Regions from separate parts of the Pseudoalteromonas sp. NZS37 genome, predicted to be linked through region 1. Evidence: riboswitches for the same ligand, from Rfam matches in the RefSeq annotation. Region 1 holds a riboswitch; the other holds the start of a gene.
The links. A riboswitch is a leader RNA that binds a small molecule or an ion and turns the genes downstream of it on or off. The one in region 1 is predicted to bind lysine.
Positions count from the first base shown of each region.

Region 2: another riboswitch for lysine. It lies ahead of dapA (4-hydroxy-tetrahydrodipicolinate synthase); the one in region 1 lies ahead of lysC (lysine-sensitive aspartokinase 3).

Region 1 is NZ_JADYXL010000002.1:387,474-393,708, reverse strand. Features, by position in the region: gene I6F47_RS05095 (hypothetical protein) at 1-1,051, opposite strand, end outside; gene nhaD (sodium:proton antiporter NhaD) at 1,274-2,521, shown strand; lysine riboswitch at 2,623-2,795, shown strand; gene lysC (lysine-sensitive aspartokinase 3) at 2,871-4,274, shown strand; gene I6F47_RS05080 (4'-phosphopantetheinyl transferase family protein) at 4,334-5,092, opposite strand; gene I6F47_RS05075 (sodium-dependent transporter) at 5,234-6,235, shown strand, end outside.
Region 2 is NZ_JADYXL010000008.1:100,963-107,197, reverse strand. Features, by position in the region: gene I6F47_RS15465 (PLP-dependent decarboxylase) at 1-889, opposite strand, end outside; gene I6F47_RS15460 (2,3,4,5-tetrahydropyridine-2,6-dicarboxylate N-succinyltransferase) at 889-1,629, opposite strand; gene dapA (4-hydroxy-tetrahydrodipicolinate synthase) at 1,645-2,529, opposite strand; lysine riboswitch at 2,720-2,920, opposite strand; gene I6F47_RS15450 (DNA-3-methyladenine glycosylase I) at 3,112-3,807, shown strand; gene I6F47_RS15445 (protein adenylyltransferase SelO) at 3,819-5,228, shown strand; gene I6F47_RS15440 (OmpA family protein) at 5,619-6,235, shown strand, end outside.

The DNA.
Region 1 (6,235 bases):
TATTAAAGCGCTTAGCAAAGCTGGTTTTAACATCGTTGTAGTCAGGAATATTAGGCGTAACAAATGCAGGCACGTCTTGTTGATCTGGCAATTGGTATTCTTCGTGTTCAAATTCAACCAAGCTTGCCATGTAAGCCACAATATGACGTTGCTGACCAAGCGAATATCGCTGTGCGTCGCTCACAAAATGTGGCTGTACAGCACTTAGCATGTTGTCTACGCCATTTTTGCGCACAAGCCCAAGTACTTTGGCTGCTTGGCGAGTAATTAAGTTATTACGGCGTAACTCTTCGCGTAGCGGCATAAGCATGTCGGCACTTTTACGTAAGCTTTCTCTACCCACTAAATGCATTTCGAGTATACGGGTACGTAATTGCTCAAGCATGCGTTTGTCGTTGTACGCTTTACCTGAGCGCTCAATGTGCAGTATTTGCTTACTTATTTGCTCCTCAATGAGGGTAAAACATGCATGAAATTCACCGCGAATATCAACCATTTCAAGCATTGGCTCTATGTATTCGTCAAACGCTTCTATTACCGCTTTATAACGCTTTTGCAGCGATTGCACCGCATTATTTGATTTAGCTTGTTCAACAATATTTAAAATAGCGTTTTCGTTGTGCGTATAGAGCTTCATTATTTTACGCACCCGATCATCCATAATGCGGCTGTAGCGGCGTAAATCGTCAAAGTCTTCTATTTCGCCAGCGTTATCTAGGCGGTTACCTAAACGTGCTAGGTCGTCTACTAATACGCTAATTTCTTGCGCTAAGCCTAAATGCTCTTCTTGCAGTAAAAACGTAGCAAAATCGGCAATGGCACGATTTATTTCAAGCTGAGAAGATTTAGCCAGTGGAATTAAAATATCTTGGTTTAACAAACGATTTGTTTCTTTATAAATGCGTTCGTTTGACCACGTAGGCTGCTTTTGCTTAATCGCGTTTTGTACGTCTTTTAGGCTAAAGTCAGCCATTTTAAAACGTTTAAATAATAGCTCTAATACACCCCAATGTTCGGTTATGGTGTTTAGCAGCTTTTTAGCTGGGATCATAAGAGGTTACAACATCCTAGTATTTTATTATTGAGTTCTTTTAGAAGACTCATTATTACGTATTTTTAATTAACCTTGTCTGTATATAGTATTCGTTTTTAAGACCATTTAATAATAGTTTTTGCATAGAGGCAGTGCTAAAATTCGCGCCGAAAATAGGCACATGAAATGGAATGTTATTTGTGTGTTCTTTAAAACTATATCAAAGGTTGTTTAACTACCATGGTTTCCTCGATTATTCTAACCCTGATAGCGATTGCATTTTTACTGATCGTTATAGAAGATATAATCCATGTAAATAAAGCTAAAACCACGCTGTTTTTTGGTACGCTTTGCTGGATTCTTCTTTTTATATACCCTCTACACGGGCAAAGCCCCGATACAATTCAACATCTTTTAAATGAAAATATTTTAGAAATTGCCTCATTATGGCTGTTTTTAATGGCTGCAATGACCTTTGTAGCGTATTTAAATTCAAAGGGGTTTATAGAAAATATTGTGCACCGCGTTATGCCAAAAAGTATTAGCGAAAAAAAGCTCATGTTTTTGGTGGGTGGTTTTGCGTTTTTGTTTTCGTCGATTTCAGATAACGTAACAGCGACGCTTATATCGCTCGCGGTTGTTATGTCGTTAAAACTTGAACCTAAAAAACTCATTAAATACGCCACGCTTATTGTGTTTGGGGTTAACTCAGGTGGGGTATCGCTAATAACAGGTGACGTAACCACACTAATGATATTTTTAGATGGCAAAGTAACCATTGCTCATTTATTACTACTTATAGCGCCAGCACTTGCAAGCGTTATGCTGCTAGCCGCGTTACTGTCTATAGGTATGAAAGGGCGAGTTGAGTTTGCTGGTGCAGGTAAAACCCGCATTGAAAAAACCGACATAACCATTGCTGTTATATTTTTATCTACCGTAGTGAGCACACTTATGCTGAGTGTAGTTTACAGCGTACCGCCTTTACTCACCTTTTTGTTTGGCTTATCAGTGATGTTTTTAGTCGCGCAATTTTTAATGCGCAAAAAAGACATAAACAAAGACATAATCGACTTTGTTCGCGATATAGAATACGACACATTATTGTTTTTTGTAGGTGTACTTTTACTTGTAGGCGCACTTAAAGAAATTGGTATGTTGAGTAAATTTACCGACCTATATACGGTAATGGCACCCGAGTACGCAAACTACTTAATGGGCATATTATCAGCAGGGGTCGATAACGTACCGCTTACTGCTGCTTTATTAAAAGCCGATATAGTAATGAGCCAACAGCACTGGTTGTCGTTTACGTATGCAACGGGCGTGGGCGGTTCAATGCTTATCATTGGGTCGGCTGCGGGCATTATTGCCATGAGCAAAGTTAAAGCGCTTACCTTTATGAGCTACTTGCGTTTATCGCTGCATTTATTAATTTGTTACACGGTTGGGTATGCGGGCTCGTATTACATGGGCAGTTTTATTTAACTCATAAATTATTAAATGCTTGACAGCTAGACGTCTAAACGATAACTTTCAAAGCCCCGCTACTTAGTGGGGTTTTGTTTTATTGGCCATTGGTTAATAAAGCATTCAGAAGAGGTGCGATACTTAGGTACTTAATGTTAGGCGACGAAAGCCGATGATCATTAAGGAGGGAAGTACTCGCCGAGGAAAATAATGATACGTCGTCATTGTTTTTCGGTTTATGGGGCTGAATCCTCAAAACTGTCACCAATATAGGTGGAGAGCTTCTGGCAGTGGACTTATCTTCAAGCATTCCTTTGCCAAGTTCTTCTTGTTTTATTGCGATTTGGATATCGCGAAAGGAGACTAAATGACTACCCAATCAGCGCCACAAACAGTGCCTAAAACAGAGTTAAGCGCAAAATCAGATTACATCGTTGCCAAATTTGGCGGAACCAGTGTTGCAAACTTTGAAGCGATGAGTCGCTGTAGCGAAATTATTGTTGCAGATAAAAGCGTACGTATTGTTGCCGTGAGCGCTAGTGCCGGCGTAACTAACCACTTAGTTGCACTGTGTAAATCAAGTATTACCTCAAGTGAGCGCCAAGAACACATAAACGGCGTGCTTGCTATTCAACACGCTATTTTAGATGAGTTATCGCTAGATGCCGATTTAGCGGTTGGCTTTAACGAAACCCTAAAAGCATTTCAAACGTTGGCTCAAGAGTCACTAACAACCGATCAGCAACACGACGAGCTACTTAGCTTTGGTGAGCGTTTGTCGTCGTATTTATTTGCTCAGGTGCTGCGTTTACAAGGTTTAAACGCCGATCGCTTTGATGTGCGCAAGGTACTTAAAACCGACAGCCAATTTGGTAAAGCAACGCCCAATGTTGCAGCTACAGCGCAAGCCGCTAAAGAACATTTAATCCCGTTATTAGATGAGCAGGTAATTGTGACTCAGGGCTTTATTGGCAGCGACGAGTACGGTCAAACAACAACGCTTGGACGTGGTGGGTCTGATTACAGCGCCGCATTATTAGCTGAAGCAATTAACGCTAAAAGCGTGCATATTTGGACCGACGTAGTGGGTATTTTTAGCACCGACCCGCGTTTGTGCGCAAAAGCGACACCCATTGCACGTTTAAGTTTTGACGAAGCCGCCGAAATGGCGACCTTTGGCGCAAAAGTATTGCACCCAGCAACTATATTACCAGCAAGCCGAAGCCACATTAATGTGTTTGTTGGATCTAGCCGAGAGCCAGAGCGTGGCGGTACGTGGATTGAGCGCGAAAAGTCGCAGCAACCAGGTATACGCGCAGTAACGCAACGTAAAAACCAAATATTGCTTACGCTTAAAAGCCCAGAAATGCTACTAGCAAGCGGCTTTTTAGCACGCGTATTTACACTATTAAGTGAATACAATATATCGGTAGATCTGGTAACCACATCAGAAATCAGCGTAGCTATAACCCTTGATAACGCGCAAAACGCATCGCGCCCAGAGCTTGATCAAGAATGCCTAGATAAGCTTGCAGAGTTTTGCCATGTTTCGGTAGAAAACAACCTAACACTGGTAGCACTTATTGGCTCTGAGATTCAATTACGCCAACACGAAATGAACTTAATGAGTGTACTAAAAGACTTTAACATTCGATTAATTTGTCACGGTGCTAGTAAGCACAACTTGTGCTTTTTAGTAGAGCAAACTGAGTCAGATAACGTAGTGCAGTCTATTCATAGCCGTTTATTAGAAAACGATTTTGCTGCGTAAGTAATCGTTATTCAGGAAAAGCACCTAGTAAAGTTACCTAGTAAAACTACCTAGTAAAGTTACTTAACAAAGTCGGTTAATAAAAAGCATCGCCAGTCGGTGCTTTTTTTATGCACCACACTCACATCAAAACAAACATTGTTGTCACTGCTATCAGCTACAGTAATGCTATTACTGCAAGCGCTAAGCTTTGCACTATGTAATTCGTCAAACACATTGGGGCTAAGTAATTTTGCAATAGGGCGGCTGGTGGCTTTAGCAAGTGACTCTTTTAATGTCCAAATTCTAAAAAACGTATCTGCTTGGGCTTGGGTATTAGTAGGCTCAGTGATAAGTGTAATTTCATCATTATGATAAAAATGCTTAGCGAGCTTTTCAAACGGGCGCTTTAGGCTTACTTTTTCAATATCAAACCCAAACTCACTTTTATCAAAATTTAGCGCAACCCCAACTAAACCATGCGAGTGCGAAATACAGGTATTAATAACATCATCACCCACGTGTATTTGCAGTTTTGAGCTTGCCTCGTCAAATTCGGTACTCATTTTATTAAGCGCTACGTGCGCATATTGCGGCTGCGCTATTTTAATAAGGTGTTTTAACAATAACCGCGTAGCTAAATACTCTTGCTTAGCTTGCGGACTTTTACGGCGGTTTATAATAGTTAACTCAAATGGGCTTAAGCAATCGGGCAAATTAAAGTCACTAAGCTCAAGTGTTTTAGCATTAAATAATAAAATACTGTTACTCGCTAAAGACAAGTTTGCCAATTGAGTTGAAGTAATACTCAAGGCATTTTTAAAATAGTGTTCAGTCATAAAAGCCCTAAAGCAAAAGAAGTCGCTGATATTGTGAGCGGTTAGTGCCACTAATAAAGGCTGGGTACAATTTTATTACTCAGCTGGCATGAAATATGGTTTAATTCACAATAATCAAAATAATAACAGATTTGTAGATGTATGGCACAAGTGCGTGATGGGTTTCAAAGCCGACTTGGTTTTGTTTTAGCCGCTGCTGGCGCAGCAGTGGGTTTAGGTAATATTTGGGGTTTTCCTACGCAAGCGGCCAACCATGGTGGCGGTGCATTTTTACTGGTTTACTTTATTGTTATATTTTTACTTGCGCTTCCTGCGCTGTATACCGAACTTTATTTAGGTCACAAAGCACAAGCTAATCCTGTAAAAGCATTGGGCGATGCATGGCAAAACACTAACCGTAAAGTAGGTGCGGCAGCAGGTTATATTGGCCTTGCGGGCGCAGTTGTTATGCTAAGTTTTTATTCAATAGTGGCAGGGTGGATGCTCTCGTACGCTATTGAACCCATAACCACCTTTTTTGGGTTTACAGGCGCAAGCGAGTTTTTACATAGCGACTCAGTGCTGCGTAATTTTGTATTTACGCCGCTTATGCTTATTTTAACTGCCAGTATTATTTTAAAAGGTGTTAAATCGGGAATCGAAACCTGGTCGCGCCGTTTAATGCCACTGCTACTCGTATTGCTTGTTGGTTTAATTGCCTACATTGCAACACTTGATGGCGCAAGCGAAGGCTTTGCCGCGTATTTAATTCCTGATTTTAGCCAAATACTCGACCCTAATTTAATTATTGCTGCAATGGGGCAAGCGTTCTTTTCGCTCTCACTAGGAGTGGGTTGTATGATGATTTACGGCTCGTATTTACAACCAGATGCTAATTTACCAAAGCTTACAGTAGGTGTTGCCTTACTTGATACTGGCGTTGCTTTTTTAGCGGGGTTACTTATTATTCCTGCTATTTATGTGGCGCAGCACAACGGTGTTGAAGTATTTAGTGGTGGTAAACTGATTGGCGAAGGGCAGCTTATTTTTGCTATTTTACCTGAGCTATTTAGCACCATGGGTGAAATTGGTTTATTAGTCGGTTTATTGTTTTTTGTATTAATGTCTATCGCATCGGTTACGTCAACTATATCGACCACCGAA
Region 2 (6,235 bases), on a different contig from region 1:
CGCCGCTTAAAATTACTTGTTCTTGATTGTAGTTTTGTTTGCGCTCTACTACTGGGTTTGCGTAATGACCGCATTCGCCAACGGCATAGCGACCAAGTTCCATCCATAATTCTTCTACACCCGCATCATTTTTAATTTTAGCGAGCGCAGCTATTAAGTCATCCCAATCAAGCGTTGCTTCATTTTGTGTATAAGGAATACCTAAACCGCCACCTAAATCTAAAACTTTAAGATTGATGTTTAAATCGCTGGCAAGTTGGCTAAGTGGTGCAATCATTTGTGACCACAATTCGCTTAGCTTTTGCGTGCTAAGCATGTTGCCCCACTGAAAAATATGTAAGCCGTCAAACTTAAGTGTAGGGTAGTCGGTTACATTGAGTGCTTGCCACTCATCACAACCCAAACCAAACGGCGTAAGGCTGTCGCCGCCCAGTGGGTTTTTTTCACCTTCAGGCCAGCGTAATTGCACTCGCAGTAATACTTGTAACTGCGTATTTTGTAGTTGCGCTTGTTGGTTTAACCAACGTACTTGATTGAGGCTTTCGGCTACGAATATACGTACTCCGCGCTCAATAAAGTGTTTAATTTGTTTAGGGCTTTTTGCAGGCCCTGTGTTGAGCACGCGCTGTGAGCTAATACCTTGTGCTAGCACTTGCTCAAGCTCACCTTTACTTGCTACGTCAAAATTAAAGCCAGCGCTGTCTAAGCTTTGAATAATTTTAGACAGTGGATTTGCTTTTACCGCGTACCACAGTTTTACATCGGTTTGCGCAACTAAACGTGCAAGATGCGCGTTTAGTTGATCTAGGTCGTAAACAAAAAAAGGTGTATCAAGTTGTTGTGTAATTGTATTTACAGCGGTTTTGATAGGCGTGCTCAAAAAGCTCATTATCGTAAAACCTCTTCAAGCAATAATGATGCATCGCTTTTTTCGTCGCGGTATTTAACTATTAACGCACACGACATGCTTAAGCCTTGCTCGCGCGCCCACTCGTTTGACGCAGGGCGAGAGCCTGGTATTACAATGGCATATTCTGGGATTGGCTCGCCTTTATCAAGTTGGCGCTCGTTTACGCAGTCGTATACCGGAATAGTTGCTGATAAACGCACGCCTGGGGCAAGTACTGCACCTTTTTTAATAACTACACCTTCAACAATAATACAGCCAGCGCCAATAAAGGCGTCGTCTTCTACAACTACTGGGCTTGCACCAATTGGCTCAAGTACACCACCAAGCTGCACTGCAGCACTTAAATGTACGTTTTTACCTACTTGTGCACACGAGCCAACTAATGCGTGGCTATCTACCATTGTGCCTTCGTCGATGTATGCACCAATGTTTACATACGCTGGTGGCATAATAATCGTGCCTTTAGCAACATAAGCACCACGGCGAACACTAGAGCCACCCGGCACCATACGTACGCCATCGTCAGTACTAAATTCTTGCGGAGCTAAGTTATGTTTATCAACAAAACCACCTGCAAACTCAGTATTAGTGCCATTTTTGAAGGCATCCAAAATGCCTTGTTTTACTTCTACGTTAGCTTGCCATTGGCCGCTTTCGTTTTGTGATGCTGCGCGTACTGCGCCCGATTCTAAATTATTTAATAGTTCTAACCAGCTCATTATAAAAACCTGTATTTAATGCCAAGATAAAATGGTGTTGTTTGCAGTTGTGATGCAATCGGTTTGAGTTAACTCAAGGTGTGTTAAAGGTGGACGAAGTTGCGGGCTGCTTAAGCGGCCTTGCAAATGCATCAATACCTTTACGGGAATAGGGTTTGCGACAGCAAATAAGCTATTAATAGCGCTTGACCACTGGGCAAATAAATTAGGGTGTTGGCCACTTAAGCTGCGTTTAACAAACTCGTGAGTTTGTGCGGGCCATGCATTTGCAGCTACCGACACTAAACCTTTTGCGCCAGCTTGAGCAAAATAAGGCATCAGCGCATCGTCGCCACTAAAAATAGCTAAATTAGGCGCAGCTTGGCGGTAAGCTTCAAACTGAGCAATGCTGCCGCTCGCTTCTTTTAACGCCCATAAATTTTTATTATTTTGTAAGTTTTGAATTGTTGCCGTTGGAATGCTAACAGCACTTCGACCCGGTACGTTATAAAGCATACACGGGTGAGCACTTGCATTAAGTAGGCTTTCAAACCAATGAGTTTGACCTATAGCGCCGGGCTTTGCATAAAGCGGTGAGCCAAGTAAAAAGCTATGAATTGGGAGTGTATTACAGTAGTTAACCCACTCAATTTGTTGCTTTAAGTTACTACCGCCCACAGCAACCATGAGTGGTACTGCTGGTTTTAGTTGGCATACGTGTTCAACAATGGCTTGTTGTTCTTTTAGCGTTAGTGCTAAACCTTCGCCCGTACTGCCAAGTAGTAAAATACCGTTATGTGCCGCTTCTTGATCGCTAACCAATTTAGTTAACGTGTTGTAGTCAACATCGCCGTGTTGATCAAATGGCGTTACGAGCGCGGTCCACAATGAGTAGTCGTTTAAATTGAAGTTGTTGATCATCTCTCACGAACTTATAATTTGTACCAACTTTATTAAAAACGTGATCATTTTAGCGATAACTAATTTAATGCAATTGATATTATTCGAAGAGTTAAAAAGCTTTATGGAAGGAGCCGCATTAACGTCGTTCGAACTAATAATTCGAAGAGCGAATGGGCTTAAAATAATAGGGCGCACGGCCTTAATATTTAAGACCAGAAGCTCTCCACCAAACTAATAAGCTGCTTTTTATAAGCAGCTATTGGTGACAGTCGCTAGGGTTCAACCTAGTCGCCCGAAATAAACACCTCGCAAAAGTGGTTACTTCTCGGCGTTAATTCCCCTCACGTATGCTCACTGGAGTTTGCGCTCCTAACATACGCTACCTGAATAACGCACCTCTTCTAGCCCTTTGCACCTGTTTGTAGAGTAAAACTTACAAACCTGTGCAATTTAAATAGGGTAATTACGGCGATTAAAGCATTTTAGCCATCTGGGTGTCAAGCTACTAAATACAGATTAATTCACCGAAAAGAGGGGTGGTTACGTATTGGGTGCTTTTCTCGTACACTAGACCCATAGTAGAAGTAAGGTATTAATCAGATGGAAAAATTTAGCGATATTTATAAGCGAGCGGTAGAGCGAAAAGGCTCTGAAAAAATGCTTAAGTTATTACTCGCAAAACCGCTATCTAAAAAACAACTAAGCACGTTAAGTGACGACGATTGGCTTGAGGAATTTACTCGAAAAGTATTTCAAAGTGGCTTTTATTGGTCAGTCATTAATAATAAGTGGCCAGGCTTTAGAGAGGTTTTTTGGGATTTTAGCGTTGATAAGTTATTAATGATGCCACCCGATATGCTGGAACAAAAAGCAACGGATGAGCGAATTGTTCGTAACTATAAAAAAGTAAAAACAATTACCGAAAATGCTTACATGATCAACGAAATAGCAGGGGAACATGGCAGTTTTAGTCAGTTTATCGCTAATTGGCCAACAGACGATATTATTGGTTTATGGGCGTATTTAAAAAAGCATGGTGCGCGTTTAGGCGGAAATACAGGGCCTTATGCACTGCGAGCACTTGGTAAAGATACTTTTTTACTATCACGCGATGTAGAGAGTTACTTACGGGCCCATAAAATTATAGACGGCGGCTTACAAACTAAAAAGTCACTAAATGCAGCCCAAGCCTTTTTTAACGAAATGCAAAAGCAAAGCGGCTTAAGTATGCAAGAGTTAAGCTTAATTGTTGCTTATGGCGTAGGTGACAACCGTGTTGGTATAAGTCAGCAATAATAGGAATTACCATGAAATTAGTGCCAAGATACACAGACATTACGGAAAACTTTGCGATAGAAGATTTCCCTGCAAGTGTTGCCTTTCCTCAGTTATTACTGTGGAACGAGAGCTTAGCAAAAGAGTTTAATATTAACGTTGCAGCTGATTTGCGTGCTAGCACTTTTAGCGGTAACGAAAAACAGGCGATTCCTGCAGTAGCACTTGGTTACTCTGGGCACCAATTTGGACATTTTTCACCACGTTTAGGCGATGGGCGAGCGCATTTACTGGGCGCTATTAATGATGATAAAAACCAGTTGTGGGATATTCAATTAAAAGGCTCTGGTGCTACTCCTTACTCAAGAGGGGGAGATGGGCGTTGTGCTCTTGGTCCTGCTATTCGTGAATACGTAATGAGCGAGGCAATGCATGCACTAGGCATTAAAACCACACGCTGCTTAGCGGTTGTTGGTAGTGGTGAAACGGTTTATCGTAATCCGCCACAAGCAGGCGCCATAGTGACTCGTTTAGCAACGAGCCATATTCGTGTTGGCTCGTTTCAATATTTAGCGACGCAAGGCGATGTTGAAGGACTTAAAAATTTAGCCGATTTAGCTATAGAGCGACACTGCCCAGAAATAACAGATACAGGATCGCAGCGCTATTTAGCATTTTTAGGCGCTGTGATTAAAAACCAAGTTAAGCTAGTTGTGAGCTGGATGCGTGTTGGCTTTATTCACGGAGTAATGAATACCGATAATACGCTAGTAAGCGGAGAAACCATTGATTACGGCCCGTGTGCCATGATGAATAGCTTTGACTTTGATACTGTATTTAGCTCTATCGACAAACAAGGTCGGTATGCATTTGGTAATCAACCTAATATAGCTAACTGGAACTGTGCTCGTTTAGCTGAGAGTTTAATACCGCTTATCAGCGATGATGACGAACAAGCTGTTTCGTTAATGACGCCATACATTAATAGCTTTGCTGAGCAATTTAATACTGAGTTTACGGCTATGTGGGGACAAAAGCTGGGTTTAAATGAATCTTGCAATAGTAGTGGCGAGTTAATCGCAGAGTTGTTAGCACTATTAAAAGATAATCAGCTCGATTACACCAATACCTTCGATGCGCTTACTGAATCCTTAAAAGAAGAAGTAGTAATACCAGAGTCGCTAATTGAATGGAGAGCTAAGTGGGTAAGCTTAACCGACGATAATAGTTATGAAATAATGAGAGCTGCAAATCCTCGTGTAATACCGCGTAATCATGTGATCGAAGAAATAATTGCACAATATAACGCTACAGGGTCTAGTGAGTTACTACAGCGCTTTATAAAAATAGCCAGTAACCCGTATTCTGACAGTGAAAAATTATCAGAATTTCAGGCTGCACCGATAAATGATAATGATTACCAAACTTTTTGTGGTACTTAATACTTAACTTTGAGTATAACTACATGATTAAAAAGAGTCATTTTTTAATCAAATATGTGCATATACCTAGGGTAATGTTAATTCTGGTGGTATTATGCGCCGAATTAAAGCCAAGCAATATTTCTTTGCATTTATAAGTGCATTTAATTTAATTGCTCTTACATTCCTTGCTAAGTACTAATTTACAACAAACTACTATATTTATTTTTCAATAAAGTTTTAATTTCGCCTATAGTAAGTGGATGTGTGTTGTGACGAGGCATAGAAAAAAGTTATAAACTTTATTTTTCGTTAAGTATTGATTAACAAAGGCTCAGTTAGTCTATATAAAACTGATTGAGCTAGTATCGATTAGCTACAATTTAAAATTGTTCAAATGGGAAGAAAACAATGAAATTAAAATCACTTACAATTGCAATCGCGTTGGCTGCAACTAGCGCATCTACATTCGCTGCTGATAAAGAAGAAGGTTTCTACATTGGCGCATTTGGCGACTATTATGACGCATCTTGGAAAAACATGCGTGCTCAAGCTGGTCTTGATGTAAATGAATCAACTGGCTGGGGTGTTGAAGCCGGTTACCGTTTCAGTGATTACTGGAGCGCACGTCTTGAATATGCAGATATGGATTTTAATGCTTTTGATAAAGTTGCTGGCAACCGCAACGGTATTGATGGCGAGCGTTACGGTATTGATGCTCTTTACCATTTAAATGGCGGTCCTTTCTACGGTCTTTTCGGTATTAAAGAAATAGACGTAGTAGATGACAATACATTCTTAAATGCAGGTGTTGGTTACCAACATTTCATTACAGATGGCTTATTTGTAAATGCTGAAACAGCTGTATACCAAGGTCTTGACCGTGGTTACACAGATGTAGGCGCTAAAATTGGTATTAACTACTTATTTGGCCAAAATTCAGCTCCTGTAGAGCCAGTTAAACCAGCTCCAGAGCCTAAGGTAATTGAAGTAGCTGTAGCTCCTACAGATAGCGACAACGACAACAT